2 linked regions of the Solwaraspora sp. WMMD1047 genome follow. The protein of the gene in region 1 interacts with the protein of each later gene in a pairwise test. Links are inferred from orthologs where the notes say so. Each region holds a gene or a part of one and is shown in the gene's direction. Other genes may lie near its edges. The genes, in order: tsaE and rlmB.

Region 1 (9,330 bases):
CCGGCGGCGTCTACGGGGCCAGCGTCCTGCTCCTCGTCGGCTCCGGCGACAACGGCGGGGACGCGCTCTACGCCGGCGCCCGACTCGCCGACCGGGGCGCCGCGGTCACCGCCCTGCTGCTGGCGCCGGACCGGGCGCACCGGGCCGGGCTGGCGGCGCTGACCGCCGCCGGTGGCCGGGTCGTGGACCGGCAGCCGGCCCGGGTGGACCTGGTGATGGACGGCATCGTCGGGATCGGCGGCACGGGTGGGCTGCGTGAGCCGGCCGCCCGGGTGGTCGCCGGCCTGACCGAGCTGTGCGACCGGAGCGGCGGGCGACCGCCGGTGGTGGCGGTGGACGTACCCAGCGGTGTCGAGGTGGACACCGGTGACGTGCCGGACGCGAACGGCGCCGGGCCGAGCGCGGTCACCGCCGACCTGACCGTCACCTTCGGCTGCCTCAAGCCGGCGCTGGCGGTCGGCCCGGCCGCCGCCCTGGCCGGCGAGGTGGAGCTGGTCGACATCGGTCTGCGCCCGTGGCTGCGCGGCACGCCTGCGTTGCGGGTGACCGAATGGGACGACGTGGCGAGCTGGTGGCCCCGCCCCGGCGCGGCATCCGAGAAGTACAGCCGAGGGGTGCTCGGCATCGCCACCGGCTCGGCCACCTACCCCGGGGCGGCGGTGCTGTCGGTGGGCGGCGCGGCGGCCGGCCCCGCCGGCCTGCTCCGCTATGCCGGCGGCGCCCGGGCCGAGGTGCTGCACCACCATCCGTCGGTGATCGCCACCGACCGGGCCGCCGACGCCGGCCGGGTACAGGCCTGGGTCTGCGGCTCCGGAATCGGCACCGACGACGCCGCGGCGGCCGAGCTGCGCCGGGTGCTGGCCGCGCCGGTACCGGTCGTCCTCGACGCCGACGCGCTGACCCTGCTGGTCGACGGCCGGATGGCCGAGCAGCTGCGGGGAAGGGCCGCGCCGATCGTGATCACCCCGCACGACCGGGAGTTCAACCGGCTCTGCGGAGAGCCGCCGGGCACCGACCGGGCCGCCTCCGCGCTCCGGCTGGCCGCCTGGATGAACGCGGTGGTCCTGCTCAAGGGGGACCGGACAGTGATCGCCACCCCGGACGGCCGGGTCACCGTCAACCCGACCGGTACCCCGGCCCTGGCCACCGGCGGCACCGGCGACGTGCTGGCCGGCCTGCTCGGCTCGCTGCTCGCCGCCGGCCTGGCACCGGACCGGGCGGCCGCCGCGGCGGCGTACCTGCACGGCCTGGCCGGCCGGGAGGCGGCCCGGCACGGCCCGGTGACCTCGGCCGACGTGGCGGCCGCGCTGCGCCCGGTGATCGCCCAGCTGGGCTGATCCAGGCCGGGGAGGTCGCCCGGCTGGGCTGATCGGACGGGGAGCCCGGAGGAGACGATTACCGGAAAGTAGGCTGGTCACATGTGGCAGGCCGAGGTGCGGATCGATCTCGACGCGATCCGGGAGAACGTCAGCCGGCTGCGGTCCGGCACGAGCGCCGAGCTGATGGCGGTGGTCAAGGGCGACGGTTACGGCCACGGCATGCTGCCGGTCGCCCGGGCCGCGCTGGAGGCCGGCGCGAGCTGGCTCGGTGTCTGCACCCTGGACGAGGCGCTGACCCTGCGCCGGGCCGGGATCACCGCGCCGGTGCTGGCCTGGCTGCTCGTGCCCGGCCTGCCGCTGCACGAGGGAGTCGCCGCCGGGGTCGACCTGAGTGCGGCGAGCGTGGCCCAGGTCGCCGAGATGGTGGCCGCGGGCGAGACCGCCGGCCGGCCGGCCGCCGTCCACCTGAAAATCGACACCGGGTTGTCCCGGGGCGGCGCCACTGCCGCCGACTGGCCCGAGCTGGTCGAGGCCGCCGCGAAGGCCCAGGCCGACGGACTGGTCGAGGTGGTCGGCGTGTGGAGCCATTTCGTGTACGCCGACGCGCCCGGCCACCCCACCATCGACCGCCAACTCGCCGCCTTCCAGGAGGGGGTGGCGGTGGCCGAGCGGGCCGGGCTGCGGCCCCGGCTGCGGCACCTGGCCAACTCGGCCGCCACCCTGACCCGCCCCGACACCCACTTCGACCTGGTCCGGGCGGGCATCGCCGTCTACGGGCTGTCGCCGGTGCCGGGGCAGCAGCACGGGCTGCGTCCGGCGATGACCGCGCGGGCCCGGGTGATGCTCACCAAGCGGGTGCCGGCCGGCACCGGTGTCTCGTACGGGCACACCTACACCACCGACCGGGAGACCACGCTGGCCGTGGTGCCGCTCGGCTACGCCGACGGGGTGCCCCGGCACGCCTCCGGCACCGGACCGGTCCGGCTGGCCGGCCGCACCCGCACCATCGCCGGCCGGGTCTGCATGGACCAGATCGTGCTCGACTGCGGGGACGACCCGGTCGCCGCCGGCGAGGTCGCCACCCTCTTCGGCGACGGCGCGGACGGCGGGCCGACCGCCGACGACTGGGCGGCCGCGGTGGGCACGATCAACTACGAGATCGTCACCCGGTTCGGCGGCCCCCGGGTGCCCCGGGTCTACGACGGGGAGACCCGGGACCACGGGGAGGCGGCGTGAGTTCCGCCGTGCCGCGTCCCCGCCGGCCCGCCGGCTCGGCGCTGGTCCGGCAGACCCGGTCGTGGTCGCCGACCGCCCGCGCCGCCGGCATCTTCGGCGCGGTCGCCGGGGTGGCGGCGGCCGGGGTGGCCGCCGCGCTGGCGGCGGAGCGAGCCCTGGTCCGGCACTCGAAGAAGGCGGTCGGTGATCCGTACGTCGACGAGATCTTCGGCGACCAGCCGTACGACGAGTCGTACCTGGTCGAGACGGCGGACGGCACCGACATCCACGTCGAGGTGGTGCACCCGGCCGGGCCGGCCGATTCGGCGCGGCCCACCATCGTCTTCGTGCACGGTTTCTGCCTCGACATGGGCACCTTCCACTTCCAGCGCAAGGTGCTCGCCGAGCGCGGCGCGGACCGGCTGGTCCTCTACGACCAGCCGGGGCACGGCCGGTCCGGCCGGCTGGAGTCCGGCGAGTACGAGTTGCGCGCGCTCGGCGAGACGCTGCGGGCGGTGATCGACCGGACGGTGCCGGCCGGGCCGCTGATCCTGGTCGGCCACTCGATGGGCGGGATGACCATCATGGCGCTGGCCGAGCAGTACCCGGAACTGTTCACCGACCGGGTGGCCGGGGCGGTGCTGATGGCCACCTCGGGCGGGATGCTCGGAGAGACCAAGTTCGGGCTGCCGGCGATCATCGCCCGGGCCGGCACCCCGCTGCTGCCGGTGGTCAACAGCGCCACCAAGCTTTCCGGCGGTGTGATCGACCGGGCCCGTCGGGCCTCGGCGAACCTGGCCTGGCTGTTGACCCGCCGGTACGGCTTCGGGGAGGGCAACCCCAGTCCGGCGCTGGTCTCCTATGTGGAGGAGATGAACTCGCGCACCTCCACCGAGACGGTGGCCCGCTATCTGCGTACCCTCTACACGCACGCCCGTTACCCGGCGCTGGCCGCGCTCCGGGAGACCCCGACGCTTGTCGTCGTCGGCGACCGGGACCTGATCACACCGGTCAGCCACTCCGAGGAGATCGTCCGCCGGCTGCCGGGCGCCGAGTTCGTCAAGGTGGCCAACAGTGGACATGTGGTGATGCTGGAACACGCCGACCAGGTGAACGCCGCGCTGCTCGACTTCCTGGACAGACTCACCCCGCCCTCGCCACACTCGTCGGGTGAATCCGATGCGTGAACTGTCCACGGTGGAGCAGACCCGGGACTTCGGTGAACGGTTGGCCGGCCTGCTGCGCGGCGGTGACCTGCTGGTGCTGACCGGCCCGCTGGGCGCGGGGAAGACCGCCCTGACCCAGGGGATCGGGGCCGGGCTCGGTGTGCTCGGCGCGGTCACCTCGCCCACCTTCGTGATCGCCCGGGTGCACCGCCCGGACGGGGCACGGGGCGGGCGGGTGCCGCTGGTGCACGCGGACGCGTACCGGCTGGGAGGGGCCGCCGACCCGCGGGCCGAGATCGACGACCTCGACCTGGACGCCTCGATCGAGGAGGCGGTCACCGTCGTCGAGTGGGGCGAGGGGATGGTGGAGCAGTTGGCCGACGCACACCTGCGGATCCGGATCGACCGTCGGGACGACGATACGAGAGTGGTCGAGTTGGTGCCGGTGGGCGGCGATTGGTCAGACCGGCTCGCTAGTTTCTCCGCATGACTCTCGACCTGCCCGCCCTGCTGCCCGAATCGTGGCGTGCCGTGCTGCGGCCGCACCTGGACCCGGTCGGCACCGCCGAACTCGGCGCCTTCGTGGCCGACGAGTACGCCACCCACCCGGTGTTTCCACCGGTCGAGGACCTGTTCACGGCGTATCGGCTGTGCCCGCCCGAGGACTGCCGGGTGCTGATCCTGGGCCAGGATCCGTACCACAAGGCCGGCCAGGCGCACGGGCTCAGCTTCAGCGTCCGGGACGGGGTGGCGGTGCCCCCCTCGCTGCGCAACGTCTTCAAGGAGCTGGCCGCCGACGTCGGTGTGCCGGTGGCGCGCAGCGGCGACCTGACCCGCTGGGCGCGGCAGGGAGTGCTGCTGCTCAACGCCGTGCTGACGGTCCGGCAGGCCACTCCGAACTCGCACGCCGGCAAAGGCTGGGAGGCGTTCACCGACGCGACGATCAAGGCGCTCGACGCGCGCCGCGAACGGGTGGTGTTCCTGCTCTGGGGCGGCTACGCCCGGCGCAAGCGGGAGCTGATCACCAATCCGGACCACGTCGTGCTGGAGGCCGGGCACCCCAGCCCGATGAACCCCCGCGGCTTCCTGGGCAGCCGCCCGTTCAGTGCTGCCAACAAGGCCCTCGCCGACGCCGGCCGGCCCACGGTCGACTGGGATCTCTCAACGCACTGACCCGTCCGTCCGACCCGTCCGACCGCGGGCGGGTCAGCCTGGTGCCGGGGTGGCGACCGGACGGGAGCCGGGGTCGGCCGCCAGCCGGAGGCGGTGCCGGCGTAGCAGGTCGGCGGCGACCGGGTCGGCGAGTTCGATCAGCGGCAACGGGACGACCGGATAGGTCCGGTCGCCGTGGCGGACCTGGATCGCGGCTGGGAGCTGCTCGTACATGGTGGCGGTGAGCTCGCCGACCGTGGTCCGCCACCGGTGCTCGCCCGGCTCACGGGGATCAATTGGCAGCCCGCCGAAGTCCTCCCACCGGGGATTCCAGCGGTACGCGAAGACCTCGGTGAGCCAGCCGGTGAAACGGTCGGCATCGGCCCACCGGATGGCGATGTCGGTGGCCTCGGCCGGCAGTGGCACGCCCTGCAGCACGGCGGCGGTGGCGCCGGTCAGCAGATAGGGCAGTTCGGCCAGGCGCTTCATCGCCGAGTGCAGGTCACTGGCGGCCAGGCGTTCCTCGAGAGGTTGGCTGGCCAGCCTGGCGAGTGCCGCATCAAGGTGCGCGTCCAGGGGCTCCAGGCTGATCGCGAGTTGGGTGTCCAACGCGGCGAACAGCCGCTCCAGCAGCGGCACGCTGGCTGACCGGCCGCCGCGCTCGACCCGGGCGACGGCCGCCTGGCTCACCCCGGCCAGCTCGGCGAGCTGCTGCTGGGTCAACTCGCGCAGCTCACGCTGAAATTTCAGTTTCTCGCCGAGAATGGCGAGCAGGCGACTCTCAGTCACCCACAAAATTTTGAAGTATCCGGTTGTGCGATATGCCTGAGCGTCATAATTATGACTCGGTTGTATATTGCCATCCGGTTATATTTCTTGGCTGAGAAACTTTGGTGACAAATGTCCTTTTCGTCGCGTCGGTGGCCTGGTGCGCTCCGATGAATGAGACCAGGTGGAGCTAGGGAGACCTGTGGCGGCTTCTTCGTGCATGGGCGGGACGACGGCTGAACCAGGTCTGATCGTAGGTCGGGCTTGATCGTCGGCCGGGCTTGGCCATGGGCCGGGTTGGGCCCTGGTTGGGCTTGGACGTGGGCCTGGCTGGGTCGTTAGACGTGGGCCGGGTTGAGACGTGGGCCTGGCTGGTGGTGGGTTGGGCTTGGACGTGGGTCGGGCTTGGACGTGGGTCGGGCTTGGACGTGGGTCGGGCTGGGTGGTGGCCGGGCTGCGGGAGAGGGCGGGCGGAGGCTGGGGTCCGGGCACGGGCGGGTTGCGGGGGTGCAAGCCGGGACGCCGTCCGGCCGGAAGGGTGACGGTGGGTGCGCGGGCTCGTCCGGTTAGGGTTCAGGCGTGCTCGTACTCGTGGTTGATTCGTCGACCCCGGCGGTGGCGGCCGCGCTGGCGGAGGTCACCGCCGAGGGCGTCGCGCTGCGCGCCGAACGCGGCAAGGTTGACGCCCGGGCGCACGGCGAACTTCTCGCCCCGCAGGTCGACGCGGTGCTCGCCGAACTGGGCGCGCGACCCCGCGACCTGGCGGCCATCGTCGCAGGTACCGGCCCCGGGCCCTTCACCGGGCTACGGGTCGGGCTGGTGACCGCGGCCAGCATGGGACAGGCGCTGGGCATACCGGCCTACGGGGTCTGCTCCCTTGACGCGATCGGCTGGACGGCGACGGCGGACCTGGGCGCCGCGCACCTGGGCGCCGTGGACCCGGGGGCCGTGGACCCGGGCGCCGTGGACCCGGGGGCCGTGGACCCGGGCGCCGGGGACATGGGCGCCGTGGACAGGGGCGTCCTGGACAGGGGCGGCAGAGGCTTGGGCGCCGTGGAGATGGGCGGCGGAGGCATGAGGTCTGAGGACTCGGGGGCTGGCCGGTCGGGTCCCGGGGCGGTGCTGGTGGCGACCGATGCCCGGCGGCGCGAGATCTACTGGGCGGTCTACCTGTCCAGCGGCGAGCGGATCGTCGGGCCGGAGGTCGGTGTCCCGGCCGCCGTGGGGGACCGGGCCCGGGAACTGGGCGTCGGCGCCGCGGTCGGGGAGGGCGCCCAGCGGTACGCAGAACAACTCGGGCTGCCGCTGCTGGCCGGCCCGGCGCACCCGCCGCCGTACGCGCTGGCGGTGCTGGCCGCGGACCGGATCCGAGCCGCCGCCCCGGCCGAGCCGCTGACCCCGCTCTACCTGCGCCGCCCCGACGCGGTCGCGGCGACCACCCGCAAGCCGGTGCTGCCGTGACCGAAGGTGCCGAGGCGACCGGCGGTGTTGGCGTGACCGGCGGTGCGGAGGCGACGGGCGGTGTTGGCGTGACCGGCGGTGCGGAGGCGACCGGCGGTGTTGGCGTGACTGGCGGTGCTGGCGTGACCGGTGGTGCCGAGGTGACCGGCGGTGCTGGCGTGACGGCGGTGCCATCGCGCCTGGCGGTGCTGAGGTGACCGGCGCGATCCGGCTGGCCCGGTTCCGCTGGTGGCAGATCACCGACGCGGTGCGGATCGAGGCCGACCTGTTCGGCGCGGAGCAGTGGTCCCCGGCGATGTTCTGGAACGAACTGGCCAGCGGCCACTTCTACCTGGTTGCGCAGGACCCGCAGGGCGAAGTGTTCGGCTACGCCGGACTCGCCGTGACGCCACCGGACGAGGCGTGGGTGCAGAACATCGCGGTCCGCCGCGACATGCAGCGGGCCGGTCTCGGCCGTTCGCTGCTCACCGCGCTGCTGGCCGAGGCGACCCGCCGGGGGACCCGGACCACCCTGCTGGAGGTCGCCGTGGACAACGCGCCGGCCCAGCGGCTCTACGCCAGCTACGGATTCGAGCCGGTCGGCATCCGGCGGGGCTACTACCAGCCCAGCAACACCGACGCGCTGGTGATGCGCCTGGACATGAAAGGGCCCGAGACGGTGGAGCGCGAGACGACGGGACCGGCCCGGCATGGCTGACGAACCGCTGGTGCTGGGGATCGAGACGTCCTGCGACGAGACCGGGGTCGGCATCGTCCGGGGGCACACCCTGCTCGCCGACGCGCTCGCCTCCAGCGTGGACGAGCACGCCCGGTTCGGGGGCGTGGTGCCGGAGGTGGCCAGCCGGGCGCACCTGGAGGCGATCGTACCGACCATGCGCCGGGCGCTGACCGACGCGGGCGTCACCCTCGCCGACATCGACGCGATCGCGGTCACCGCCGGCCCGGGGCTGGCCGGCGCGCTGCTGGTCGGGGTGGCCGCCGCCAAGGGCTACGCGCTCGCCGCCGAGAAGCCCGTCTACGGGGTCAACCACCTGGCGGCGCACGTCGCCGTCGACACCCTTGAACACGGGCCGCTGCCGGAGCCGGCGATCGCCATGCTGGTCTCCGGCGGGCACTCCTCCCTGCTGCTCGTCGACGACCTGGCCGCCGGGGTGACCCCGCTCGGCGCGACCATCGACGACGCGGCCGGGGAGGCGTTCGACAAGGTCGCCCGGCTGCTCGGCCTGCCGTTCCCCGGCGGACCGCCGATCGACCGGGAGGCGCGGGCCGGCGACCCGGCCGCCATCGGCTTCCCGCGCGGGTTGACCGCCCCGAAGGACCAGGCCGCGCACCGGTTCGACTTCTCCTTCTCCGGGCTCAAGACCGCCGTGGCCCGCTGGGTCGAGGCGCGGGAGCGGTCCGGTGAGCCGGTGCCGGTCGCCGACGTCGCCGCCTCCTTCCAGGAGGCGGTCTGCGACGTGCTCACCGCCAAGGCGATCGACGCCTGCCGTACCAACGGCATCTCGACGCTGGTCATCGGCGGCGGGGTGGCCGCCAACTCCCGGCTGCGGGCGCTCGCCGAGCAGCGCGCCGAGAAGCACGGCATCGAAGTCCGGGTGCCCCGGCCGAAGCTCTGCACCGACAACGGGGCGATGGTCGCCGCGCTCGGCTCCCACCTGGTCGCCGCCGGGGTGGCACCCAGCAGACTGGACCTGCCGGCCGACTCCGCGATGCCGCTGACCGTGGTCAGCGTGTAGCGTCCAGCGGCGGAGGCAAGGGAGATGAGCGACGTGATCGTGCGGATGTGGGAGGCCAAGGCGGAGCCGAAGGGGTTCGCCGAACTGATCTCCTGGGTCTGCGAGAAGGCGCTGCCGGAGATCGAGCACAACCCGCTGCACGTGTCCAGTGAGGTCTTCTCCTCAACGGACAACCGGGTCGTGGTGATCTCCAAGTGGCGCAGCAACCCGGTCAGCCTGCCCGAGCCGCCGGTGCTGCTGGTCGCCCGCCCACCCCACAGCTGGGACTTCGCCCAGGTCGACCGCTGACGGTATGTGGTAATTCGGTGGCTCCCCGCCAGGGTGAGCCCGTAGTTTCCGTACCGCTATGCGGCCGCTACCCGAGGCTGATCCCGGTAGTCCCGACCGGCGGTCGGCCACCAGGTTCCTGCTGTGGATGGCGGCCCGGATCTGGCCGGCACTCACCGCGTCGGTGCTGTTCGCCATCGTCTGGATGGTCAGCCAGGCGCTGATGCCGGCCGCGATCGGCAGAGC
Region 2 (9,345 bases), 360 kb from region 1 along the record:
TACCAGGTGGTGAGTGACCGGACCGACTTCGCCGCCCGCGCCACCGCCAGCACCGCCCTGATCGGCGCCGCCGAGAAGGAAGCCATCGGGTACGCCCCCCGGCAGCGCCACGACCGGGTCGAGCGGGAGAACCTGCTCGCCGGCGACCGGGGCCGCGGCAAGGGCCCGAAGCACGGCGCGAAGATGGACCCGCTCGACGAGAAGCTCTGGGGCCTGACCATGATGCGGGCGGACAAGTCCCGCCGCGTCGAGCCGGGCGAGCGGGGCGTCACCGTCGGCATCCTGGACACCGGTGTCGACGCCAGCCACCCCGACCTGGCGCCGAACTTCAGCGCCGCGCTGTCGCGCAACTTCGCCCCGGACATCGAGGAGATCGACGGGCCGTGTGAGGTCGCGAGCTGCCTCGACCCGGTCGGCACCGACGACAACGGCCACGGCACCCACGTCGCCGGCACCATCGGCGCCGCCGCCAACGGCCTCGGCCTGTCCGGCGTCGCGCCGAAGGTGACCCTGGTCGGGCTCAAGGGCGGCCAGGACTCCGGCTACTTCTTCCTCGACTCGGTGGTCAACTCGCTGGTCCACGCCGGCAAGGTCGGCCTCGACGTGGTCAACATGTCGTTCTACGTCGACCCGTGGCTCTACAACTGCGTGGACAACCCGGCCGACTCGCCCGAGGAGCAGGCCGCCCAGCGAGCCACCATCCGGGCCATGAACCGCGCCCTGGAGTACGCCCACCGGCGCGGGGTCACCCTGGTCGGCTCGCTCGGTAACAACCACGAGGACCTCGGCGACCCCCGGCCGGACTCGTCCAGCCCGAACTACGGCGGCACGCCGCGCGAGCGGATCATCGACAACAGCAGCTGCTGGGACCTGCCGGTCGAGGGGCCGCACGTCATCGGCGTCTCGGCCGTCGGTCCGTCGAAGACGAAGTCCGACTACTCCAACTACGGCACCGAGGAGATCTCGGTGGCCGCGCCGGGCGGTTGGTACCGGGACGGGTTCGGCACCCCGAGCTTCCGCACCGACGCCAACATGATCCTGTCGACCTACCCGAAGCACGTGGCGCAGGAGGAAGGGCTGGTCGACGAGGAGGGCAACATCACCCCCGGCAACGAGGCGGTGATCTTCAAGGACTGCACCCGGTCCGGCGTCTGCGGCTACTACACCTACCTGCAGGGCACCTCGATGGCGTCGCCGCACGCCTCCGGAGTGGCGGCCCTGATCGTCAGCAAGTATGGCAGCCGGGATTACCGGCGCGGCGGGCTGACCCTGGCGCCGGACAAGGTGGAGAGCCAGCTCCTGCGGACCGCCGCCGAGCACGCCTGCCCGGAGCCCCGGCTGCTGTCCTACGCGGACGAGGGCCGGGACGAGACCTACGACGCGTACTGCGCCGGGGGACGGAACTTCAACGGTTTCTACGGCCACGGCATCGTCGACGCCTACGCCGCCGTCACCGTCCCGATGCGCCGCTGACCCAGGTCGCATCGACAGCTCCACCGGTACGCCCGCTCGGGAACTCTCCCGGGCGGGCGTCACCGCATCCGGCCGGCTGCCGCGCTCAGGCGAGGGTGGCCGAGATGGCGGCGGCGGCGGCCAGTACGTGGTCGCCCACCGACGGGTCGGCGAGCGGGGCGAGGGCCACCACCCCGACGCTCGCCTCCAGGCCGGCCACGCCGAGCACCGGCGCGGCCACCCCGTACGCCCCGGGCTGCAGCTCGCCCGCGGTGGCCACCGGACCCGGTTCCCCGGTCCGGCCGGCCAGGATCGCGCGGCCGGCGGCGCCGAGCTCCAGCGGATGCCGCGACCCGGCCCGGTACGCGACGTGGAACGCGGTCCAGCTCGGCTCCACCACCGCCAGCGCCACCCCCTCGCCGCCGTCGGCCACGGTCAGGTGCGCGGTGGCCCCGGACTGCTCGGCCAGCCGCCGCAGGGTCGGCACGGCCCCCTCGGCCAGCAACGGCTGCGCCCGGCGGGCCAGCCGCAGCACCCCGACGCCCAGGTGTAGCCGGCCACCGCCGTCGCGGCGCACCATCCCGTGCGCGGTGAGCGCGCCGACCAGCCGGTACACCACCGCCCGGCCGACACCGAGCCGGCTGGCCGCCTCGGTGACGGTCAGCCCGCCCGGCGCCTCCGCGACCAGGTGCAGCAGCCGTAGCCCACGGTCCAGGGTCTGCGCGGTCTCGCCGGGCCGTCCGGCCGCGTTCTCCACACCTGGCAGGGTACGACCGGCGGTCGGCCGCCGGGTCCCGGCACCGCTACCCTGGTACGGTGACGCTTCGCCTACATGACACCGCCACCCGATCGGTCCGGGACTTCGTCCCCCGGGAAGCCGGCAAGGTGGGGGTCTACCTGTGTGGCGTCACCGTCCAGTCCGCGCCGCACATCGGCCACCTGCGCTCCGGGGTCAACTACGACGTGCTGCGGCGGTGGCTGGCGCGCACCGGCTACGCGGTCACCTTCATCCGCAACATCACCGACGTCGACGACAAGGTGCTGGCCAAGGCGATCGAGCAGGACCGCCCGTTCTGGGCCATCGCGTACGCCAACGAGCTGGCGCTGGCGGCGGCGTACCGGGCGCTGAACGTCCTGCCGCCGACCTACGAGCCGCGGGCGACCGGGCACATTCCGGAGATCATCGAGCTGATCGGGAAGCTGATCGCGGACGGTCACGCCTACCCGGCCGCCGACGACTCCGGCGACGTCTACTTCGACGTGCTCTCCTGGCCCGGCTACGGCGCCCTCTCCGGGCAGCGGCCGGACGCCATGCAGGCCGCGCCGGACGGCCCGGAGCGGGCCAAGCGCGACCCCCGCGACTTCGCCCTCTGGAAGGGTGTCAAGCCGGACGAGCCGGCGGAGGCGGCCTGGCCGTCGCCGTGGGGGCCGGGCCGGCCGGGCTGGCACATCGAGTGCTCGGCGATGGGCTGGCGCTACCTCGGCGCCGAGTTCGACATCCACGGCGGGGGCCTGGACCTGATGTTCCCGCACCACGAGAACGAGCTGGCCCAGTCCACCGCGGCCGGCCTGCCGTTCACCAGGTACTGGGTGCACAACGGGATGCTCAACCTCGGCGAGGCCAAGATGAGCAAGTCGCTGGGGAACGTGATCGACCTGGCGCACCTGGCGTCGATCGGGGTCCGCCCGGTCGAGCTGCGTTACTACATCGTGTCGGCCCACTACCGGTCCCGCATCGACTACTCCGACGAGGCGCTGCGGGAGGCCGCGGTCGCGTACCGGCGGTTGGAGGGCTTTGTCGCGCGGGCGGTGGAGCGGGTCGGTGCCGGCGAACCGGGCGAGCTGCCGGCCGCCTTCGGGGCGGCGATGGACGACGACCTCAACACGTCGGCGGCGCTGGCCGTGCTGCACGACGTGCTGCGCGACGGCAACACCGCGCTCACCGACGGCGACGACGCCGCGGCCCGGGTCGCGCTCGGCTCGGTCCGGGCGATGCTCGACGTCCTCGGCGTCGACCCGCTCGACCCGGCGTGGAGCGGCGGCGACCAGGGCGGCGACCTGCGCGGCGTGGTCGATTCGCTGGTGGCGCTCGCCCTGGAACAGCGGGCCCAGGCCCGGGGCCGCAAGGACTGGGCCGCCGCGGACGCGGTCCGCGACCAGCTCAAGCACGCCGGCGTGGTCGTCGAGGACACCCCGCACGGACCGCGTTGGACGATCGGAGAGCAGCACTGATGCCGGGCAACTCGCAGCGACGGGGCCGACGGGCCACCCCGAAGAAGGGCGCCACCAGCGGTTCCGGCGGCAAGAACCGGTCCAGCCTGGCGGGCCGGGGACGGACCCTGCCGGCCGACGAGCGACCCTGGCACAAGGGCTACTCCGGCACCGAGAAGCTGCCCCAGCGCACCGCCTGGAAGCAGGAGAAGGAGCGCAAGGCGGCGGCGGCCGAGGGGCGCGCCCCGAAGATCGGCCAGCCCGGGTCGAAGGACACCACCTGGGGCGCCGGTGGCGGCGGCAAGGCGGGTCGGGCCGGCGCCGCCCGGGTCAGCGCGACCCGATCCGGCGGCAAGCCGCCGGCGCGGTCCGGCCCGCGGGTGGCACCCGGCCGCAAGTCCACCCCGCCCCGGGACGCGCCGGAGCTGCTGGTCGGCCGCAACCCGGTGCTGGAGGCGATCCGGGCGCAGGTGCCGGCCACCGCGCTCTACGTCGCCCAGGGCATCGACATCGACGACCGGGTCAACGAGCTGGTCCGCACCGCAGCCGACCGGGGGATCGCGATCCTCGAGGTCAGCCGGGCCGAGCTGGACCGGATGACCGGTGGCGTGCTGCACCAGGGCGTCGGGTTGCAGGTGCCGCCGTTCGCGTACCAGCCCTTCGACGACCTGCTGACGGCGGCGCTGGAGCAGACCGCGCCGCTGCTGGTGGCGCTCGACGGGGTCACCGACCCGCGCAACCTCGGGGCGGTGATCCGGTCCGCGGCGGCGTTCGGCGCGCAGGGCATCTTCGTACCGGAACGGCGGGCCGCCGGCATCACCGCCACCGCGTGGCGGACCAGCGCCGGCGCCGCGGCCCGGCTGCCGGTCAGCCAGGTGGTCAACCTGACCCGCTCGCTGAAGGCCTGCCAGGAGGCCGGCTTCCTGGTGGTCGGGCTGGACGCCGACGGCGAGACCGACCTGTACGACCTGGAGGCCGCGGTGGGACCGCTGGTCGTGGTGGTCGGCTCCGAGGGCAGGGGGCTCTCCCGACTGGTCGGGGCCACCTGCGATCTCCGGGTCAGCATCCCGATGATCTCCTCGGTCGAGTCGCTCAACGCCAGCGTCGCCGCCGCCGTCACCCTCGCCGAGGTCGCCCGCCGCCGCGCCGCCTGACTCCGTACACCCCCGCCGGCCTGCGGTCGAGCGGGAGGCGGGCGGCGCGGCCCCCGTAACATGCAGGGCCGGGCACCCCCTCGCCCGGTGAAGGTAGGCGGCAGATGGCAGGGCAGGGCGGCGGGTACGCGATCGGTGTCGACCTCGGCACCTCCAACACGGTCGCGGTGCTGAGCTGGCCGGACGGCCGGACCCGGGCGCTGCTCTTCGACGGCCAGCCGATCATGCCCTCCGGGGTCTTCGTCGACGGGTCGGGTCGGCCGCACGTCGGCCGGGACGCCCAGCGGCTGGCCCAGGGCGATCCGGCGCGGTTCGAGCCCAACCCGAAGCGCCGGGTGGACGAGCCCGGGGTGCTGCTCGGCGACCGTGAGGTGCCGACCGTGGAGCTGTTCGCCGCGCTGCTGCGCGCGGTGGCCGGCGCCGCCGTCGAGGCGGTCGGCTTCCTGCCGCCCGCCGTGCTGACCTACCCGGCCGGCTGGGGCGCCCGCCGGCGGGACGTGCTCGTCGCGGCGGTCAGCCGGGCCGGTTGGCCGCCGGTGCGCACCGCGGCGACGCCGGCCGCCGGGACCGTGCTGGTGCCCGAGCCGGTCGCCGCGGCCCGGTACTTCACCGACGTGCTGCGCCGCCCGGTGCCGGTCGGTGCCTCGCTGGCGGTCTTCGACTTCGGCGGCGGCACCCTGGACGTCGCGGTGGTCCGCAACGAGGGCGTCGACAGTGCGGGCCGGGCCCGGTTCGCCGTGATCGGGTCCGGTGGCATCGCGGAGCTCGGCGGTCTCGACCTGGACGCGGCTCTTGTCGAGCACCTGGCCGGCCCGATCAGCGCCGCCGCGCCCCAGGTGTGGCGGCAGTTGCGGGAACCGGCCGGCGCCACCCAGTGGCGCAACCGTCGGCAGTTCTGGGACGACGTCCGGGGAGCCAAGGAGATGCTCTCCCGGGCCAGCGTGGCGCCGGTCCCGGTGCCCGGCGTCGACCAGGCCGTGCACCTGACTAGGGACGAGTTGGAGCGGGTCGCCGGCCCGTTGCTGCGGCGCGCGGTCTTCGAGACCGCGACGGTGATCGCGAACTGCCGGCTGGCGCCGCACCAGCTCGCCGGGCTTTTCCTGGTCGGCGGCTCGTCCCGGGTGCCGCTGGTGGCCCGGATGCTCCACGCCGAGCTGGGGGTCGCCCCGACGGTCCTGGAACAGCCGGAGCTGCCGGTGGCGGAGGGCGCGCTGGCGGAGGCGGTCCGGCCACCAGGCCAGCCGCATCCGACGTCCGCGCCGCCGGTGCCCGCCATGTCCGGCGGCGCCACCCCGCTCACCGCCCCGGCCCCGACCGCGCCGGGTTCTGCCGCACCCGCTTCCACCGCACCGGTTTCGGGTATGCCCGGTTCTGCCGTACCGGTTTCCGGCGCACCGACCTCCGGCGGCGCGTCCGGCGCCGGCGCGGTGCCCGGGCAGCCCGGCTTCCCGGCCGGGGCGCAGTCCGGCTTCCCCGGAGCGGCCGGGCACCATGGCTTCCCGGCAACCGGGCAGCCCGGCTTTCCCGCCTCCGGGCAGCCCGGCTTCCCCGGGGCGGCCGGCCAGCCTGGCTACCCGGCCGAAGGTGGGCGGACCGGCTTCGCGCCGCCGCCCGGCAGCCCGGCCGGCCGACCGGCTGCGGACGGGTTGGCGGGTCGGGGAGCGGTCGGTGCGTGGTGGCGACGGCGGGCAGTTTGGATCGCCACCGCCGCGGTGGTCGCGCTGGCCGGTGTGGTCGCGGCGGCGGTGCTGTACCTGAACCGCGGCGGCTACGACGACCTCGAGTTCCAGACGTTCGCCGACATCGGCCGGGTTCCGGCGGGCGCCGAGCGGCCCTCCGACACCTACACCGCCGTGCTCGGCAACCGGGCGTACGTCGCCACCGAGCTGGCCGACCAGCGGCTGGACGTGGCCGCCGTGGAGGCCGATACGGCGCGGGAACTGTGGCGGATTCAGACCGCCGCCAGCCCCGAGGGGTGGAGCCACCTCAGTGCCACCCCGAGGGCGCTGCTCGCCTTCGCCGATGCGATCGGCACCGACACCCCGCGCGAGATGATCGCCTTCGACCCGGCGAACGGCCGCCGGCTGTGGAGCCTGAGCATGCGCGGCGAGGACGAGGTACGCGTCTTCGACGAGGTGCTGGTCTTCGTCGACCGGACCGCCAATCGGCTGGTCGGCCGGGACCTGCGCGACGGTGACGAGCGGTGGACGCTGCCCACCCCGGTCGGCGAGTACGAGTCGACCGACACCGCCGTCTACACCGTCACCACCGATGCCGACCTGGGTGGGCCGGGCGACGTGGCCGGCGTGGCGCTGGCCCCGGTCCGCGACGACGACCAGCGGATAGTGCAGATCGGCGCGGACCGGTCGGCCCGCGTCATCGACGTCACAGACGGCGAGGTGGTGCGGAGCCGGACCAACGTGGCGGACCCGGACGACGTGGTGCTGGCGCACGAGGGCCGGCTCTACGCCGCCCTGGCCGAGGGCGGTTACTGGCTGGCCGAGTACGACCTGGCGAGCATGGGCGAGCCGCGCAACGTCTACCGCGCACCGGACGACCGGCGGCGGGTCGGTGGCCTGGTGCCGTGCGGGAAGCGGCAGGTGTGCCTGCTGGAGTCGGTTGGTTTGGACCGGGCGACCACCGAGTTGGTGGCGGTGGACACCGAGAAGCAGGGCGCGCGCTGGCGCCGGCCGGTGCCGGACGCGCAGGTGTTGATGCCGGTGGGCGACCATGTGCTGACCGCCAACACGATGTCCGAGTACCGCTTCACGATCTTCCGGCCGGATGGTGGCGAGCTGCTGCGGCGCGACGGGGTGGCGGTCCGGGTCAACGGTGGCAATCTGCTGGCCTTCGCCGAGAGCCCGTCGACCTTTCCCGACGACGCCAGCGTGGCCGGGGTGGGGGTCGGCTCGGCCAGCCCGGTCGAGCTCGGTCAGCTCAAGGGCGTACGGGCGGCGGGCTGCTCGTGGAACGAGTCCGTGATCGTCTGCCCCTCCGAGTCCGACTTCGTGCTCCGACGGTTCGCGCAGGACTGACCGGGCTGGCGGCCGGCGGCAGACTGTCAGCCCGCCGCCGACCGCCCGGCTGCTGATCGCCGGCCGTCGACCGTCCGACGGTCGGTGCCCGAGTGTCAGTCGGTCGGCTGTAGGGCTCGGCGGAGCAGCGCGCGCAGCTGCTCCTCCTCGGTCGGCGTCAGGTTGCCGACGGCCGGGGCGTCGACGTAGAGGCGGACCCGCAACTGGTCGCGTACCCGCTGGCCGGCGGGGGTGAGCACCAGGTGCCGGACCCGCCGGTCCCGGGGGTCGGGCTGCCGGTCCACCAGACCGAGCCGCTCCAGACCGTCGACCAGGCCCGTCACGTGTGACTTGTCGCAGGAGAGATGGTTGGCCAGGTCGCGCATGGGGGCCGGCGCCCCGAGCCCGAGCACCGCCCGGGCCTGCGGCGGCGTCAGGCCGTGTTCCCTGGCGGCGGCGCAGAGATTGGCGGTCATCGCCTGGGACAGGTCCAGGATCAGCTCGACCGTCTCGATCCGGTCGGGGTCGAGCTGGACCCCGGTCGCCACCTGCTCCGGTCCGCTCATTGCCGGCACCGCCCCTTCTCTTGTCGCACTGTTCAGCGTATCAATCGTTGACTCACCAAACTTCTATGTCGTATGGTCGGCTCGGACAACGGTTTACCTTCTAAACCATCCAGAACAAGAGGACTCTGATGACCACGAACGGGGAAGTCACCACGCCGGAGACCGCGGCACCGGTCCGGCCCACGGGTCGGTTGGCCAATGTCGGGCTCTGGATCCTGCAGGTGCTGCTCGCCCTCGCCTTCGGAATGGCCGGGGCCAGCAAGCTCGCCGGCCAGGAGCAGCAGGTCGAGCTCTTCGACGACATCGGGCTCGGCCAGTGGCTGCGCTACCTCACCGGCGCGCTGGAGGTGGCCGGCGCGATCGGACTGTTGATCCCGGCGCTGGCCGGCCTGGCCGCGCTCGGGCTGGCCGGCGTGATGCTGGGCGCGGTGCTCACCGACGCCTTCATCATCGAGGGCAGCCCGGTCTTCCCGCTGGTGCTGCTCGCCCTGGCCGCGCTGGTCGCCTGGGGCCGCCGGGACCGACTGGCCGAGACCGGCGGCCGGCTGCTCGGCCGGCCCCGGCCGACCGACTGACCCGGCGGCGGGTCAAGGCCCGCGTCCCAGGTCATGTCGCAGTCAGCCGTTGTGAATCCGCCTTGTACGACGGCTGACTGCGCCATGACCTGGGGACGCGCGGGCGGGAAGGGGCGGGTCGAGTCGGCGGGTCACGGCGTGCAGGGCGAACAACAGGTAGCCGAGGAAGATCGGGGTGAGCAGCGGCAGGATCAGGGTGCAGAGGACGGCCGCCAGGGCCAGCACGCCGGTCACCGCGAGCAACGCGAGCGGACGCTCCGCCGCCCGCCGCCCGGCGGTCCGGGCCGCCGCCCGCCAACCCCGACTCGATTGGCCGCCGATCTGCACCACGATGAGCCCGCCCAGACCTGCGCCCAGGGCGGCCAGTGCGCCG

The links.
Region 2: the proteins of tsaE (region 1) and rlmB interact in binary tests that used the Escherichia coli proteins (3 or more experiments, as listed by UniProt). The link is inferred for Solwaraspora sp. WMMD1047 from one-to-one orthologs.

Annotation. Positions count from the first base shown.
Region 1 is NZ_JARUBL010000001.1:873,754-883,083, forward strand. Bases 2,467-5,451 are described here. They hold tsaE (tRNA (adenosine(37)-N6)-threonylcarbamoyltransferase complex ATPase subunit type 1 TsaE), read left to right. Parts: upstream 2,467-3,713; coding sequence 3,714-4,190; downstream 4,191-5,451. Other genes in these bases: alr (alanine racemase), read left to right, coding at 2,467-2,555; O7627_RS04155 (alpha/beta hydrolase), read left to right, coding at 2,597-3,721; ung (uracil-DNA glycosylase), read left to right, coding at 4,187-4,873; O7627_RS04170 (helix-turn-helix transcriptional regulator), read right to left, coding at 4,907-5,451. In the rest of the region: O7627_RS04145 (NAD(P)H-hydrate dehydratase), read left to right, coding at 1-1,337; more of alr, read left to right, coding at 1,419-2,466; more of O7627_RS04170, read right to left, coding at 5,452-5,641; tRNA (adenosine(37)-N6)-threonylcarbamoyltransferase complex dimerization subunit type 1 TsaB, read left to right, coding at 6,200-7,081; O7627_RS04180 (hypothetical protein), read left to right, coding at 7,078-7,278; rimI (ribosomal protein S18-alanine N-acetyltransferase), read left to right, coding at 7,287-7,778; tRNA (adenosine(37)-N6)-threonylcarbamoyltransferase complex transferase subunit TsaD, read left to right, coding at 7,771-8,817; O7627_RS04195 (hypothetical protein), read left to right, coding at 8,851-9,105; O7627_RS04200 (ABC transporter ATP-binding protein), read left to right, coding at 9,164-9,330. UniProt on the Escherichia coli protein: Required for the formation of a threonylcarbamoyl group on adenosine at position 37 (t(6)A37) in tRNAs that read codons beginning with adenine.
Region 2 is NZ_JARUBL010000001.1:516,286-525,630, forward strand. What follows is about bases 2,751-5,750. They hold rlmB (23S rRNA (guanosine(2251)-2'-O)-methyltransferase RlmB), read left to right. Parts: upstream 2,751-3,683; coding sequence 3,684-4,817; downstream 4,818-5,750. Other genes in these bases: cysS (cysteine--tRNA ligase), read left to right, coding at 2,751-3,684; O7627_RS02425 (Hsp70 family protein), read left to right, coding at 4,922-5,750. Also shown: O7627_RS02405 (S8 family serine peptidase), read left to right, coding at 1-1,473; O7627_RS02410 (helix-turn-helix domain-containing protein), read right to left, coding at 1,559-2,218; more of cysS, read left to right, coding at 2,269-2,750; more of O7627_RS02425, read left to right, coding at 5,751-7,852; O7627_RS02430 (MarR family transcriptional regulator), read right to left, coding at 7,948-8,397; O7627_RS02435 (DoxX family protein), read left to right, coding at 8,526-8,972; O7627_RS02440 (hypothetical protein), read right to left, coding at 9,015-9,345. UniProt on the Escherichia coli protein: Specifically methylates the ribose of guanosine 2251 in 23S rRNA.